Regions from separate parts of the Corynebacterium hindlerae genome, predicted to be linked through region 1. Evidence: predicted binding sites of a transcription regulator. Region 1 holds the regulator's gene; each other region holds the start of a gene.
The links. The regulator LexA, encoded in region 1, represses DNA repair genes until DNA is damaged. The targets are predictions, from matches to a motif close to CGAACANNTGTTCG.
Positions count from the first base shown of each region.

Region 1 (5,632 bases):
CTCTCCCACATTGGACAACGGGAAGGTGACTCCAAGGAATTCATGGGTGCCCGCGGCGCTAGGTTCATGGTGTTCCCGGGCTCAGCCCTGGCAAAGAAGCCACCCCAGTTCGTCATGGCTGCGGAGCTGGTGGATACGTCGCGGCTGTGGGCCCGCGACGTGGCAGCGATTGACCCTGCGTGGGTAGAAAAACTCGCCGGTGATCTGCTCCGCCATCAGTATTCGGAACCCCATTGGTCAACGAAGCGTGGCGCTGCCATGGTGTATCAAAAGTCCACGTTGTTCGGGGTGACGATTGTCGTCGATAAGCTTGTGCCCTATCACCGCGTGGACCCGGTGGCCGCGCGAGAGATGTTCATCCGCAACGCGCTCATCGAAGGCCAGTGGAACACCCACCACACGTTCTTCCACCACAATGCACAACAGCTCGCAGAGGCCGCGCGGCTGGAGGAAAAGGCACGCCGTCGCGACCTGGTCGTAGATGAGAACACCTTGTTTGATTTCTACGACAAGAAACTGCCGGAACGCATAACGACGGCCCGTCACTTTGATTCCTGGTGGAAAAGCGAGCGCCAGCGCAACCCCGAACTTCTCAACTTTGATCCAGCGAAACTGCTCAGCGCAGAGGCCGACACTATCGCCGAGGAGCAATTCCCGGACGTTTGGCGCCAGGGCTCACTCGAGTACGAGCTCAAGTACCACTTCGAGCCGGGGCACAAATTCGATGGCGTCACAGTCCATATTCCTATCCCGCTACTCGCAGGCATCACCGATGAAGGCTTCGATTGGCTGGTGCCCGGGCTTCGCCACGAACTGGTCACGGAATTGATCCGCAGTCTGCCAAAACCACTCCGCAGAACCGTTATCCCCGCGCCGGATTTCGCGGCGCGGGCCCTTCCGGAGCTCAAGCCTCACTTTGGGGATCTGCTGCAGCAACTCGCCACAGTCTTGCGTGGATTTGGAGCGATAGGAATTGATCCGAGCGATTTTGCAATCGACAAACTCCCACCGCACCTGCGCATCACCTACGCTGCGATTGACCGACGCGGGAAGATCGTCGACTCCGACAAATCTTTGGCGGCGCTCAAGAGCCGTAGTACGGAGAAAGTTAAGGCCTCCGTCAACAAGGCGGTACGACGTGGAAAGCAAGTGAGCGACACCGCGTTGACGTGGGATAACGACGCTCTTGGGAGCCTCCCTACAGAGGTAGTGACTAAGGTCGATGGTCAGGACATTGTGGCCTACCCTGCCTTAGTGGTGAGCTCGGATGGCGTTGCCGTGCATGCGCTACCAACCCAGGCGGAAGCCGACGCTGCGATGCTCACCGCCACCCTTGCTTTACTGCTCAAGGAGATTCCGACGCCAGGCAAGAACATGCTCAATGGTCTGCCACTGAAACAACGCGTGGGAGTAGAGCACTATCCGCACGGGAAAATGACCGGCCTGTTGGAGGACGCAAAGGTTGCGGCGGTGCGCGATCTGCTGCTGGCCCACGGCGGCCCCGTTCGTTCACCGGAGGCTTTTGCTGACCTGGTAACGAAGATCAAGCCGGAGGTGCCCGGAAAAGTCCGTGCGACAGTGGTCACGCTGGCACCGGCGCTGGTGGATTATTTGGCGGTAAAAGATGAGCTAGACCAGTGGACTGGCGAGGCTATCGACGACATGCGAGAGCAGCTAGCGTTCTTGCTGCCGCAGCACGCCATTAGCATTCATGGGATGGACCATCTGCGTCACTTGCCCCGGTATCTGCGGGCGATGCTTATTCGTCTGGATGCGATGGACAGGGATCCCGACCGGGATGCGGATCTGCAGGATGAAGTCACTGCCTGCCAGGACTTGCTGAAGCAGAAGCTCCGTAGTTTGCCTCGAGGCAGGGAAAAGACTGCTGCAGTCAAGGATATTAATTGGCAGCTGCAGGAGTTGCGGGTTAGCTTGTTCGCTCAGCAACTGGGAACCGCGCATTCGGTGTCGGTGCGCCGGATCGAGAAGGCGATCGCTAAGTTACGGTAGCGGGAGCTAAGCGTTTCGGGCTCGACGACGCATGAGACGAATTTCGGACTCAAAATCGTCTGCGCTTTCGAAGGACTTATACACCGAGGCGAAGCGCAGGTAGGCCACCTCGTCCAGTTCTCGGAGCGGTTCCAAGATGGCTAGGCCAATGTCGTTAGCGTTGATTTGACTGCTGCCGTGGCTGCGTACCGACTCTTCTACTTCTTGAGCTAGTCGCTTAAGGGCATCGTCGGACACGTCGCGTCCCTGGCATGCTCGTCTCACACCAGTGATGACTTTTTCACGACTAAACGGTTCCGTCACACCGTTTCGCTTAACAACCAAGAGCACCGCCTTTTCTACGGTGGTGAACCGGCCCTCGCATTGAGAGCATTCTCTTCTACGCCGAATTGCGGCGCCGCCATCGATGACGCGGGAATCAATCACGCGGGATGTCGTGTGATGGCAAAAAGGACAGTACATAGGATCAGGTACGCTCCGGGCAATAGTCGTGGCGGGAACGTTTCTGATTCTAGTGCCCTTACTTCACATTCATGGAAGCGAAGTGCGTGGTGCCCGTGGCTGGCGTTACTACGTCATCAGCCGGATCTACCGCCAGCATTCCAATCACAGCGGTGAGCCCTAAGACCGCGCCCATTGCTAGCTGCCCAAGAGCAAACCGACGCGGGGAAGCGCTGCGCCGAGTGCTAGTCACTCCCTGTGGCAGTAGCGCGCGCCCTTGAACAACGCGAGTATGGCTCGCTGTAAACCGGGAATCTCCCCCATTCCAGGTTGCCGCAGGAGGTACTACCGCGTGAGACGCGAAGCTGTTGTGAGCGTAAGAGCGTGGAGTGCTGACGGTGGTCATCGGGTCTACCTTCCTTTCTTAGTGGACTGGTTGTGCACTCTAGGAGATCGTGCCGACACGGCAGCCCTCCCTCGAAGCATTTTTCATAGCCCACATGTTCGAAATTCGTTGCTATGTTCGATTTGTAGCACGATCATTTTCGAATGTCTAGCGTTGGCCCACATTTTCGAAAGAAATTTTTTCTCAACACTCGAAAATTAACATGACACCACGTGTTTTAGCTGGTACTGTGTGTGGCAACAACACAGCCACTACCATTATTCGAAAACAACAACGTCCGTTCCTAAGTTAATTTTCGAACAAGCACCATAAGGGACTTACCATGTCACCAGCTAAGAAAAATTCGCCACAGCCGAAGCTCACCGAACGCCAGCGACGAATCCTAGAAGTTATCCGCGATGCCGTGGTACTTCGGGGCTACCCTCCGAGCATTCGCGAGATTGGCGACGCCGTAGATCTGCAGTCCACCTCCTCTGTGGCATATCAGCTACGCCAGCTTGAGGAAAAAGGCTTCTTGCGCCGAGACCCCAACAAGCCACGCGCGGTAGATGTCCGCCACCTACCGGAGGTCACTAAGTCAAAGGCCGGTCCAAAGCCTGGGCGAAAGAAGCAAGTGGAAACCCCGGCCCCTTCGGAGGCGGTAGCTACCAACTTTATCCCGGTTGTGGGCAGCATTGCCGCCGGCAATCCCATTCTTGCCGAGCAGAACATCGAGGAGTACTACCCGCTGCCCGCCGACATTGTTGGCGACGGCGAGCTGTTTATGCTGCAAGTGGTCGGCGAATCCATGCGAGATGCAGGCATCCTCAACGGAGACTGGGTTGTTGTCCGTTCCCAACCAGTTGCAGAGGAGGGTGAATTTGTTGCAGCCATGATCGACGGCGAGGCAACGGTCAAAGAGTTCCACTCAGACTCCACTGGTGTCTGGCTCCTTCCCCACAACGATGCCTTCTCCCCAATCCCTGCCGAGCATGCGGAAATCATGGGAAAGGTGGTCTCCGTCCTGCGCAAGTTGTAGCTAGGGGCCTGCTATGGGGTAACCACAACCAGGCATTGTTTCCATTACAAAACTTTCCTCCTCCCAAATCGGGGGTAGTTTCGGTAGCTTTTGCGACACATTTTGTTTGCTTTGCCCGATCGGACACCAACTTTGTGGGATACTGGACTGGATTTATTCAGATACTCTGCAACAACAGTGACTCCAGTTATAACCGAATGCTGGGGTCACGTTTTAGTGTGGTACACCGCTGCTTTATCCCTAGGAGTATGAATGTACGCAGAAGAACGCCGCCGCCAGATTGCGTCCCTCACCGCTATTGAAGGCCGCGTCAATGTCACCGACCTGGCGCAACGTTTCGATGTCACCGCCGAGACGGTACGACGCGACCTCGCCGTACTCGCTCACGAAGGAATCATCCACCGCGTCCACGGTGGTGCAGTAGCCACCCAAAGCTTCCTCACCACCGAGTTCACCCTTGACACGCGTTCAAAGTCCGCCTCTGGCGCCAAAAGCGCTATTGCTCGAGGGGCGCTGGAGTTCCTTCCAGATCGGCACGGTGGTATTTTCCTCGATGCTGGCACAACGGTCGCGGCATTGGCAGATATGTTGGCTGAAGATCCACAGGCGCACCACTGGTCCATCGTTACCAACTGCCTGTCTATCGCACTGAGCTTGGCCAACGCCGGACTAGACGAGGTTCAGCTGCTGGGAGGCACGGTCCGCGCTATCACCCAGGCGGTAGTCGGCGATACCGCATTACGCACCTTGGCCCTGATGCGTGCGGAAGTCGCGTTCATCGGTACCAATGCTCTCACCCTGGACCACGGCCTGTCTACCGCCGATTCCCAGGAGGCCGCGGTGAAGCGCGCCATGATCACCAATGCTCAGAAAGTGGTCGTGCTGTGTGACTCCACCAAGCTCGGCAATGACTACCTGGTGAGCTTCGCCGGGATCGACGACATCGACGTGGTAGTCACTGATGCGGGCGCCCCAGAATCCATCGTCGAAGCCCTGCGCGAACGCGAGATCCAGGTAGTTATCGCATCATGATCCTTAACGTCGCAACCACGCCCGAGCTGTTCCGCACCTCGCGGCTGTCCGAGGAACTGTCCTGGGAGCACACCAACGCCCTGTCCGAAGTAGCCGTGGTACCAGCAGGAGGCGGGGTCAATGTAGCCCAAATGCTCTACTGCGCAGGCCAGGATACCCGCGTGCTGGTCCCAGCCCCCGAGGTCAGCCAGTTCATCCGCATGCTATCGCTGCAGGGGCTGCCCTACGAGATTGTTGACGTCCCCGGCCCCATCCCCGTGCGGTACCTCATTGATTCGCCCGCTGGTCGCCAGCTGCAATTTGTTGACCCTCCGATGGAATTGAAAGTGTCGGAACTGGCGATCCTGCGGGATATGTGCGTAGCGGCAGCAGAAACCGCCGAATGGGTCGTCCTCGCCGGTGTGCTTCCTGACATCGCTCATGCCTCCTGGTACGTCGATGTCATGCGCGCACTTCGCCTCTACCACCCAGGTGTGAAGATCGCGGTCTCTACGTCGGGCCAGCCCCTTGGCGCGGTGCTACGTCAGGTGTACACCACCAAACCAGATGTGCTCGTGATTGACACCGCAGAGTTCGACAGCACCGAGCAGCGCGACACAGCGATAAGCACGCTTACCGACGCAGCAGTCCCCCACATCTTGGTGTGCCACAGCAGAACCCATTTTGAGCTGTTTTCCGGCGCCACTGGCGCAAGTTACTCCGCTGAGTTCGTCGGTGATCCAGGC
Region 1 is NZ_CP059833.1:322,874-328,505, forward strand. It holds gene hrpA (ATP-dependent RNA helicase HrpA) at 1-2,010, shown strand, start outside; gene nrdR (transcriptional regulator NrdR) at 2,017-2,472, opposite strand; gene HW450_RS01565 (hypothetical protein) at 2,531-2,857, opposite strand; gene lexA (transcriptional repressor LexA) at 3,180-3,875, shown strand; gene HW450_RS01575 (DeoR/GlpR family DNA-binding transcription regulator) at 4,128-4,907, shown strand; gene HW450_RS01580 (carbohydrate kinase family protein) at 4,904-5,632, shown strand, end outside.

Region 2 (5,632 bases), 920 kb from region 1:
TGAGAAGGGCCACGATGTTGTTGTGGTCGATAACCTATCCCGTGGCAATGTGAGGAACCTGGAGGCTGCGCAGGCCACCGGCAAATGCCTGTTTGTTGAGGCGGACATCCTGGAACTGGACTTTGACAAGTTCTTGGGCGAGCATCGCCCGGAAGTGATTTTCCACCTGGCTGCGCAGATTGATGTGCGGGAATCGGTGAAGAATCCGGTGCACGACGCCACTACCAATATCATTTCCACGATCCGCATTGCGGAAGCCGCTCGGAGGAATAGCGTCCGCAAGATCGTGTTCACCTCTTCCGGTGGTTCGATTTATGGCACGCCGGAGACGTTCCCGGTGGACGAGTCGTTCCCGATTGATCCGCATTCGCCTTATGCGGCGTCTAAAAGCGCTGGCGAAATCTACCTGAACACGTTCCGTCACCTGTATGGGCTGGAGTGCGCGCATATTGCTCCGGCGAATGTGTACGGTCCGCGGCAGGATCCGCACGGCGAGGCCGGTGTGGTGGCGATTTTCTCGCAGCGGCTACTGGCGGGCGAGCCGACCAAGGTGTTCGGTGACGGTGGCAACACCCGCGACTACGTCTACGTTGGTGACGTGGTGCGGGCGTTCTACCTGGCTGCGGGTTCCAAGGGGGGCGGCATGCGGTTCAATATCGGAACCTCTGTGGAGACGAGCGACCGGGAGCTGCACACGCTGGTGGCGCAGGCTGCGGGCGCGCCGGATGACCCGGAGTTTGCCCCGGCACGGCTTGGCGACGTCCCTCGTTCCGCCCTCGCTTATTCCCGCGCGCGTGAGGTGCTCGGATGGGAGCCTGAAGTGTCCATTGAAGAGGGCGTTCGCCGTACGGTGGACTACTTCAGGGAATAGCGCCGCCTGAGTTTCCTGCCCGCTGCTTTCTTTGCTGCGGGGGAATTATTTTCTGCCTCACCCGCGTGGTCTGCAAAGCGACATCCGCGGTGGTCTTTTCGCATGTGGGGCCCGGATCTGTCGTCCCGGTTCCTGCGGTGGTGCTTGCGACACATCAGGGCGATGTTGTCCAGCGCAGTTTCCTGGCACTGGGACCACGGGATGACATGGTGGCCGTCGCAGCGCCCGGCGACCTCGTCGCAGCCGGGGTACTGGCAGACGAGTTGCTCCGCTAAAAGGGCGACCCGCTGGGCGAAGGTGACGCTTCTGTTGCCGGTGACCAGCTGAACAACCGCGCCGTGATGGTTGTGTACGGCGATATAGTCAGTGATGTTATCGTTTCCGAGCGCCAGGATTTCCAGCAGGTTGAGCTCGAAATGGGTGTTGGTGGGGAACCGGTTGGCCAGGTCGAGTTCGTCATCTTCCGTGATGGAGACAACGAGGCTGGCGTGCCCGGTGTTGTTGACACGGTTGCTGCTAGCCCAGCGGACGACTTCCGCGAAAGCGTCATGTTGGCGTTGCCGCACGGTGCGGAGGTCGCCGTCGGCTCTTGGGGTGGTGCTGAAAGCTTGGTTCATGAGTGCTTCCAGGAGGGCCCCGGTTTCCGGCGTGGTGTATCCGGAGAACTTGGCGCCACCATGTTCATCGGGCTTGCCGAGTGTGAACCGGCGTTGCACGCGCGCCTGGAGGGGATCTTTGGCCAGGCGCTGGTTTTCCTGCACAACCTGGTCGCGGGTAAAGCGCCAGGTTTGCTCAGGTGACGTGGGGCGGTTGTAGCCCTGAACTTCTGTGGAAGCTGCGTCGTAGATTTCATCTCGCCGGTTCGACGCTGGCGACAGGCTGGTGAGGGCGCGCAAGATTTCGTCTTGGTGGTCGGCGTCGACGCCGTCGTCCCACCGCGAATCGGCACGCCGGAGGAGCGTCTTAGCATGCCGTGGATGAACCCCGGCCCTGCCGAGGCCTTCTAGATCGAGATGGCTGGCGAGCGAGGTCTCCAAACGGGCGACGGCCTCTCGGATTTGCACCAAATCAGCGACAGCCCCCTCGACTTCGAAAGGGTTAGTGACGTCAATGACGTGTCCTTCGCCCCGAATTATTGTTAATGCTGCTTGCAGTTCTTGCATGGTTCACCCCCTGTGACCTGCTCATTTAATTTACTGACTACAGCATAACAACCAAGGAGGACACGCCAACTCAAAAAGTGGCACACATGTTCGAAAAGTGGTGTAGTTCTGCCTTCCAACGCAGTTATCGGAAAGCGCTACTTAACCGTGGCAGCCAGCTGCTCATTCAGGGCAGATTCAAACACTTCCCACGGCTGGGCGCCAGAGACAAACTTAGTGCCGATCAAAAACGCTGGGGTGCCAGAAATACCGATCCCGCCGCCGTATTTCTTGGCCTGCTCGATGGCCTGGTCATACTTGTCTGAAGTGGCGTCTGCCTTGAATTTGTCCATATCAGGAACGCCGGCAGCCTGGGCAAAGCGCTCAAAGTCGGCCTGACCGAAGCCAGGGTGCCCGTTTTGCTTCGCAGACTCGGCGAATAACGCAGACTTGAATTCGTGGAACTTGTTCTGCTCGGCAGCGGCGCGCCCAGCCCGGGCAGCAGCGTCGGCATCCGGCCCGTTGATAGGCAGGTCATTCCACTCGATGCGGACGAGGCCCTTCTCCACGTAATCAGTGAGGATGCGCCCCTCGGTTTGGGTGGAGTAGCGAGCGCAGAATGGGCACTCAAAATCGGAAAACTCGGAGATCACTACAGGGGCGTCGAGGGCACCGATAGCGAAAGGATCCTCCGGGTTGCGGCGGTGGATCTTTTCAATGTCTGCTTGGGACTTGATCTCCCCGCTGGGGCCTTGGATCAGCGCGTTATAGGTGCCGTCGGCAAGCGGCTTGGCGGTGCGGTCACCGGTGCCGGCCTGCACCTTCGCCAGTTTCGCGTTGATGGCCGTGGCGGATGAGGGGTTTTCGGCGATGAACTGGGATGTCGCGGAGCGTTCGCCCAAGATGAAGCCACCGAGGCCAAACACCGAACCCAAAAGCACACCAATAACAACAAGCAGGGCAACACGCGTGCGGGACATTAGCTCAGTTCTTCTTCCGGCTTCACAGCATTCTTCAGCGCGATGGCGCGGGCAAGGCGCGCGTAGCGCAGCTCCTGCTCACGAAAGCGCACGTAGGAGGACAAGGTGGTGAACATGAATGCCACGACCAGGGCGTAGAGCAGCAGATCGGTGCCACGGGAAACGCCCACCCAGTTGGCCACCACGGTCAGATCATCGGGGCGGAGAACAGCCCAGATACAAGCCAAGATGAACAACAAAAAGCCCAGCTTCACGCCAGCCTTCGCACGTGCTTTACGACGGTTGCCCAGGAAATAGAGCACCAAAAACGCAGTCGCTAGCAGCAGCAGAATCTGAATCACAATGGTCATGGCAACTTCCTCGCAAGCAAACCGTCGGCGAGGATATTCACGCCGTTGATCAGGGACTGGCCCTTGGACATGGAGTACTCGGTGTACAGGATATCTACCGGCTCCTCGGCCACCCGCCACTTCTTTTCGTCCATGGTGGAGACGAACTCGGAGGCGTGGCTCATGCCGTTCATGCGCAGGTTCAGCTCATTAGCGACCCTTTTGTTGAAGGCTCGCAGGCCATTGTGGGCGTCGGTAAGCCCGAGGCGACGGGTGCGCGGCGAGAGGAACACGACGGTCTTGAGCACCACCCGCTTAATCCACGGCACCTGGTCATCCTCGGCGCGCGGGCGGCCGAACCGGGTTCCCACGACAATGTCGATCGGTTCAGTACGTAGCCGGTTCAGCATCTTCACCACGTCCTTCACCTGGTGCTGGCCGTCGGCATCGAAGGTGACAAAATACTCGGCGCCCGGCTGCATCCGCGCATACTCCACGCCAGTCTGGATCGCCGCACCCTGGCCGAGGTTCACGGGGTGGTTCACCAAGTGAGCACCTGCGGCGTGAATACGCGCGGCGGAGTCGTCGGCGGAACCGTCGTTGACGGCCACGATGTTAGGAAAGGTCTTGCGCGCGTTTTCGATGACGTCCTGAATCACAGAGCCCTCGTTGTAGCACGGAATAACCAGCCAAGTGTCAGTATTATCCATGATGGCTAGTAGCCTAACGCATCGCACTAGTCGCGGTGGAACAACCTGCCGTACGCTGCCCGTAAAGCTTGCGCGGGCAAGAGCCGATAGGCCGTGCGCGCCACCAGGTTAAACCACGAACGCGGCCGGGAAATCAGGCCATAGGACACCAAATTGCGCTGCATGTGACGCTCCGCCGCGAACATACCCTTGCCCGTGCGGCGCTCAAACACGTCGGCGCTGGAACGGAAATACGTCAGCGGTTGCTGCAGGTTATGGAGCTGCGCACCGCTGGCGAGCAGGCGAGCATACAGGTCGTAGTCCTCCATGTGGTGCACGTCGCGATAGCCACCCGCTGCCTTAGCGACGGCCGTCCGCATCATCACACTCGGATTATTGATAGGGGAATTAATTAGCGCATATTTTGCCAGTTCATCATGGGTTTCTGGCAAAGTGCGCACTCCGACAACGTTGGTGATGTCATCGTGGAACTCTGCCAGCGCGGTGCCCAACACGTCAATATCTGGGTGCGCGGCGAAAAACGCAAGTTGCTGCGCGAAGCGCTCCGGGTATGCGACATCGTCGGCGTCGAGACGCGCGATGAAATCGGTGTCAATGGTGCTGAGCCCTGCTTGAGACGCAGGCCCCGCCCCCTGGTTACGCGCCAACACGATCGTGCGGGCACCGTCATAGGAGGTGAGGAAGGCGTCGATAAGCGCCTGCAAATCGTCACCGATCGGCCCATCCTGTACGATCACCACCTCGTCCGCCGGGTGGGTTTGTAGCGTCAAGGAGTCGAGGGCTTCCCGCAGCTCGGCGGGCTTAATGCGGTGATAGACGGTGACAAGAACGGAGAGCGTCGGCATACCACGTATCCTAGTCGCGAACCAGCGCGGACACATGGACTAAAGCGCCCACGGCCGGGCCCAGCAACAGTGCCGTGCACACGTTCGTGGCCAGCGTAAAAGGGAGCAACAACATGGCAAAAGCCACCACGGTGGCCACGACCCACCCCAGCACGTAGCTGCGGTAACGCTCGATAGCGAGGGTCGCAGTACCGGTGATCATGAGCGCGCCAGTGCAGGCACTCGCCAGGGTGAGGATGGCTAGCACCACCCCCGGGACCGCGTAGTCCGGCCCCCACAGCGTTTCCATGATCCACGGACCAATCAGCCAAGCTAGGGCGCCACCGCTGACCCCAAGCGCAAACACTGCCGCTACGGGCTTCGCTAAGGCCTGCAGCACGTGCGCGCGACCCGCCACAAAGTTCACGATCAACGCTGACTGGAAGCGCTGCAGCGGCACCAAAATCGGGGCGCGCGTCAGCGTCACCGCGTACATGACTGCTGCCATCGTCACCCCAGCCACCGGGGTAGGATCCTGGGTCGCCTTAATGAACGTGGGAAAACCCGTAATGAGCAGCGCAGTTGCCCCGGTCGCCATCATGGCCGACAGCGTATTTCGGCGGAAGACCACTGGCGCACAGTCCGTCTGAGCGCGCACCGCATCCTTGGCCAGCGGGAAGATTATCAGCCAGCTCAGTGCGCCGATCACCGTGATGACCAGGAACATCGGAAGTCCCCAGCCTGCCCACCACGCGAGCAACACCAAGCCTAGGCGA
Region 2 is NZ_CP059833.1:1,245,995-1,251,626, reverse strand. It holds gene HW450_RS06100 (GDP-mannose 4,6-dehydratase) at 1-871, shown strand, start outside; gene HW450_RS06095 (HNH endonuclease signature motif containing protein) at 856-2,034, opposite strand; gene HW450_RS06090 (DsbA family protein) at 2,172-2,993, opposite strand; gene HW450_RS06085 (DUF2304 domain-containing protein) at 2,993-3,343, opposite strand; gene HW450_RS06080 (glycosyltransferase family 2 protein) at 3,340-4,032, opposite strand; gene HW450_RS06075 (glycosyltransferase) at 4,059-4,877, opposite strand; gene HW450_RS06070 (polysaccharide biosynthesis protein) at 4,888-5,632, opposite strand, start outside.
Region 2: HW450_RS06095 (HNH endonuclease signature motif containing protein) is a predicted target of LexA. The motif match lies at 2,114-2,127, and genes of this name have one in related genera.

Region 3 (5,632 bases), 1.1 Mb from region 1:
CTCCCCGATGAATCCCCTGGAGCGGGTGTTTGTGGGCTCCGCGACCAGCCACATTCTGCAGTATTCGCCGGTGCCGTCGATTATTAGGCCGGTGCTGCGATGAAAACTGCTGTGGTCACTGGCGCCAGCGGGGGCGTCGGCCTGGAGGTCACCCGCATGCTGCTTAACGACGGCTGGTCAGTCCACGCCCAGTACCGCACCGCACCCGGCCCCTTGGATGCCCACTGGTGGCAGGCGTCATTCCCCGACACCAGCGGCGCACCATCGTTGGATTCTCTGGACGCGCTGATTCATTGCGCAGGCGTGTGTTCATTGGGATCAGTGTCTAATCCTGACATGGCCGAATGGTCCGATACAGTTGCTGTGAACGTCCTGGCCCCCGTGGAGCTGACCGCCCACTACCTGCCACTATTGCGGGCTGCTCGTGGTGATGTGGTGTACCTGAATTCCGGTGCTGGGTTGCGCGCTAATCCGGGGTGGGGCTCCTACGCGGCCTCGAAGTTTGCGGCGCGCGCCTGGTGTGATGCGTTGCGGCTAGAAGAACCCGACATTCGGGTAACTAGCGTTTACCCGGGTAGGATTGACACTCCAATGCAGGAGGCGGTGGTCGCGGCAGAAGGTGGGGAGTACTGTCCTGCAGCGTATCTATCGGCAAGTACTGTTGCGGCAGCTGTGCTGCACGCACTAAACACCCCCGAAGACGGTCACCAGCATGAGGTTATTTTGCGTCCCCGGGGCTAAAGTGAATACCTAGCACATTGTGGGAGGAGCACAAATGACCGAGGACAACGGATACCGCATTGACCCGGAACTCGATCGCGTCCCGGAAGGTAAACGCCATCGCGTCACTGAGCTCGATCTCATGGCAAGCCCGGAGCTACGCCGTTCCCGGGCGCGCCTATCTATCAAGCAGGCAATTTGGTACACCATCTTCGCCTGCGTTGGATCCATCGTGATCGCCCTCATCATCATCGGGTTCTCAAAAGCCCAGGGCGGGCCGATGTGCTTCGAAGGGTCCCGGACTCTGATCTGTTCACGCCGCTACGAAATCCTCTTCCCCACCGTGACCGGCGGGTTTTCCATGCTCACCGTGATCGGCGCGATGGTGATCCTGTACCGGAAGTGGAAGCGCTACGAACTGTGGCAACCGTGGTTCGGCGTGATCTGGTTCCTCATCCCGTGGGCGATGACCATCATGACGGGGTTCGGCACGATGGCCATCGTCGGGCAATAGCCAGCTACTTTAAGCACAGCGGTGTAGCATCCGCTCCCCCACCCGCCATAGGGACGGAGAGGAAAACACATTCGTTCCATCCCGCTGTTCGGATGGCGCTCTTTACCTGGCCCCACTGCTCTGCACTCAGATTGGGCGTGCGCGACAGCACGAAGCCAGAGAGGCGATTCGGGCTACCAACGACTGCGAGGGAGTAGTCCTCAGCTAGCCAAGTCACCCGATAGTTCGCGGGACCATTAGGATCCTGGAATGGAACACCAGGGAAATTGACCCGCAGGGAGGACTCCGACAGTGGCGTTGCTACCCCCTCAATGTCGGAGCGGGAGCCGAGAAGTGTGCCACAAGAGTTATGGACTGCTACGGTGCCGTCGTCAAGCAGGCGGTACTCGGCAGTGGTGTTGTTAGCACATTGCAGGGTGTACGGCTGCGGAATGGCGGCTACCTGGTACCAGGTACCCATGTAGCGCTCCAGGTCGACGGGGCGCCCGAGTTCTGGGAGTTCACCAGGAATGACGGACGACCCTACTGGAACGACCTGGGAGGATCCGCCGGCGAGGCGTCCCCCGTCGAAGATGTCGGCTGCGGCAGCAGTTGGGAGGCTGAGCGCCCCAACGAGTGCACAGGTAGCGAGGCTAGAAAGTAAAGAGCGCATATAGATCCCTTCGGTTGTTAGTGTAACTATTTGATCATATCTGAGTAGATCCCCCTCCACTATAGTTATTTTTATTAGCACGTGTGTTCGATTTCATTTTCCAAGCTGTCTTCCGCATGTTTTACAATTCGAACCATGAACACATTAGAGCGCGCACAGGGGCTGCTAGCTGGCATATTATCCAGCCAGCACGAGCTGCTGCATGCTCTTGGCCAACCGGGATTCAGTGCGGAACAAACCAGGGAATTATTAGCTAGTGTGCGCGAAGTTGACCGACTAGCGGATCTACTAACAACTCGATTGCTGTCAGAGTTGCAGCACTCCCAAGGCTTCGAACCGAACTCGCGCGCGAGCTTCAACAAGCTGATGCACGAAGGCAGGTTTAGCAGAAAGCAGCTTAAGGATCTTTCCCGACTGTCAACTGAATTGTTTGACTCCCCGCCTTCGGTCGGACACACCGACGGTATCCCTGCCCGGTTGCCTCACACCGCAGCAGGCATGGCCAAAGCAGCATTTGGCGCGGAATCTGCCACGGTAATCTCGAAGACACTGGATGCGATCCCCAAGGGCACTCCCCCGGACACTGTTGCGTGGGTAGAGGAAGTCATGGCGAGCATGGCTCACCAGTTGGCCCCAGACGATCTCGTTCGGGCCGGGCAGAAGATCCTGCAAGGGCTCAACGCCGATAGCGAACCCAGCGACGAGGAACGTCAGCACAAGCGCAGCGTGAAGCTCTCCGCCCAGGACAGTGAGCTGATGGGCAAGCTTGCCGGCACCGTCACCCCGGAACTTCACGCTTTGTTATCGCGGTTATTTGCTGACTACGCGGGCCCAGGCGACCTCCTACCGGAGGTCGAGAAGGAAAACGACAGCCGTACCCAGGACCAGCGCAACCACGACGCACTGGTGAAAGCACTGAAATACGCGCTTAGCGGGCCTATGCGCCCGACGCGCGGCTGCTCCACCGTGGTTGCCACAATGACAATTGAGCAGCTGGCGACGGCCGCTGGAGTGGTACCGACGGACGTCGGCACGCTGCTGTCCGTGCAGGATTTGATCCGCCTCGGCGCGGACAAAAACGCTTTCCTGGCGATCTTGGATCCAGACACCGGCAACCTAATCGAGCTGGGTAAAACCAGCCGGGCCGCTAATCTTTACGCCTACCTCGGCCTAGTGGCCTCCCAAGGCGGCGATATGACGCCGGGGTCCTCGCTGCCCGCGGCGCTGTGCGAAATTCACCATCTGCTGGCCTGGCGCTTCAGCGGCCGCTCGACAGCGGGAAACATGAGCCTGATCGGCCACAACACACACCGAAACGTGGATGATGCGCAAGAAAATCCGAAAAAATGGTGGACACTATGCTCGGAGACCGGGCAAATGCTGTGGATCCCACCTGAAAGCATCGACCCGAAACGAAGACCCCAGGCCAATTTCAACCCCATGACCTGGTTTAACCCAGGGCAGATGATACGTTTCGGGCTACATGATTCAAGGCCGGTTCCCCCATTCCAGCGACCCAGATCCGTCACCTGCCCGCGCTGCAACTACCCGGCGGCGTGAGCCTGCTTCCGCACCACCTCGGCACACTCATCCCTGCCGCAGGTGCGCTTCGCCGGATCCGCTGCACACGAAGGACACATCAGGGTCTGGGTGCGGCACTCCAAGTTGCCACAGTTCTCGAACTTGTTCGTTGGGGTACCGCAGTGCACACAGTGCCCAAGCTGCACAAATCCCGGGTCCTCGGTGCCCATGCCGAACTCTGTGTGCATCCGCTTGTCAAAAACATATAGCGAGCCTTCCCACAGCCCATCATTGCCATACTTTTCGCCATAGCGGACAATGCCACCGTCGATCTGGTAGACCTCTTTGAAACCGCGGTTCTTCATAAGCGCCGACAGGATTTCGCAGCGAATACCACCGGTGCAATAGGAAATGACTGGCTTGTCCTTCATCCAGTCATACTTGCCGGATTCCAGCTCCCTAATGAAGTCATGCGTGGTGTTAACATCCGGCACCACGGCGTTCTTGAACTTACCGATCTGCGCCTCCATGGCGTTGCGGCCATCGAAGAACACGACTTCGTCGCCACGTTCTTCCACCAGCTTGTTCACCTGCGCTGGCTTGAGGTGCACGCCACCACCGACGACACCGTTTTCATCCACCTTGAGTTCCCCCGGCGCGCCGAACGCCACAATCTCATCGCGGACCTTGACGGACAGACGTGGGAAGTCCTCCGCGCCGCCCTCGGACCACTTGAATTCCATCTTGCCGAAGTACTCTTTGCACTTCTTTACGTACTCTTTACAGGCAGCCATGTCGCCACCGACGGTGCCGTTGATGCCGTGCTCGGAAATCAGGATGCGCCCGCGCAGGCCGAGGCGTTCGCAGAGTTCGCGCTGCCACATCATCACGGCCTTGGGATCGGACAGGGGAAGGAACTTGTAATACAGGAGGATCTTGCTGATGCGCTGCATGTATTCGAGTTTAGTGGTAGGCCGCGGAAAACCCTAAAGCTTCCACCATCGCCTCCTCGGACCCTAAACGTGGCCCTAGCAGGTACAACACGTAAATGAATGTGGCGAACGCAATAGTGCACCAGCGCCAGAACCTATCCCACGGCAGCCATTTCGCCACCACGGCGCCGACCAAAGCGCCGAAAGTATTGAGGATCAAATCATCCGTATCCGAAATGCCAAGCGCAAAGACAAATTGCAGGACCTCAATCGTAAGCGATATCCCCAGGCCAAGGGCGACCGTGCGACGGACGTCGCGAAGCAGCTGGTAGGCGATCAACCCCAGTGGCACAAACAGCACCACGTTGCCTACCACGTTAAATAATGGGCCGAACCAGCTACTGGGGGCGATGAGGTCATTGAAGGGGACTAGTTGGATTTCACGCAGGTGGTGCGCTTCCTTTCGCCACAGGTGACCAATCACAAAGTATCCCTTAAGCAGGGTCAACAAGACGATGACTGGGAAATAATAGAGGAGAGTTTTCAATGGTTACTCCCGAAACGTAACCCCCGGGTGAGAAGGAGAACGAAATTGAGCATACGTGCACAATACCTAGGTGTGTGTCGGAGTTTCATCCCACTCCACACCCGGGTCAGTGAGCCAGGCCAGAGCTTTGTGCCATTCCATGAGGATTTCGTCCGTGTGTTCATCAACGTAATGCGGATCCTCGGGGCGTAGCGTCTCATCCACCGCGACCCACCGAAGCGAGCGCACATACTCATAGAAATCACAGATCTGTCGACTATCCGGCAGCGTAGTGAAATTCCTGATGAACTCCGTGGAGCCCCATTCAGCGGCAACGCCAACAACATCGCTGCTTGACACGCCTGCGAGGTCATCCGCATGGGCTGGAGCACGACCAGTCAAGTGGTCCGGAAGCGACACCGCACCGAGCAGGTGCATGAGCGGCTGCGCTGCCTTATCACACCAGCTGAGCTGCGTCGCTTCTTCCATGATTTCCGTGCTGCGATCCCCGAGAGTAACCGCCTCCACAAACGCGCGTTCCCGCGGGGAGAAAGCGGCGAATGCATCGGGCATCCGTTGGTTAATAGGTGCGATGATGTTCTCGTTGTGGTGCCACGCCACCGCGATTTCTGAAACAACGATCAGTGCGCAGGCACGGCAGGCAACGTCCCGCGCGTCGCGCAGCTGTATTTCGTGTTCGCTACGAACCGGTGGCAGATCATCCAGCACGTTGATGCCGAGCACCCCGAGTTCGGCGCGGATGCGGC
Region 3 is NZ_CP059833.1:1,438,351-1,443,982, forward strand. It holds gene HW450_RS07140 (universal stress protein) at 1-103, shown strand, start outside; gene HW450_RS07145 (SDR family oxidoreductase) at 100-741, shown strand; gene HW450_RS07150 (hypothetical protein) at 776-1,234, shown strand; gene HW450_RS07155 (lipocalin family protein) at 1,239-1,886, opposite strand; gene HW450_RS07160 (DUF222 domain-containing protein) at 2,022-3,446, shown strand; gene trhO (oxygen-dependent tRNA uridine(34) hydroxylase TrhO) at 3,431-4,360, opposite strand; gene HW450_RS07170 (VanZ family protein) at 4,371-4,886, opposite strand; gene HW450_RS07175 (DUF4272 domain-containing protein) at 4,953-5,632, opposite strand, start outside.
Region 3: HW450_RS07160 (DUF222 domain-containing protein) is a predicted target of LexA. The motif match lies at 1,963-1,976, and genes of this name have one in related genera.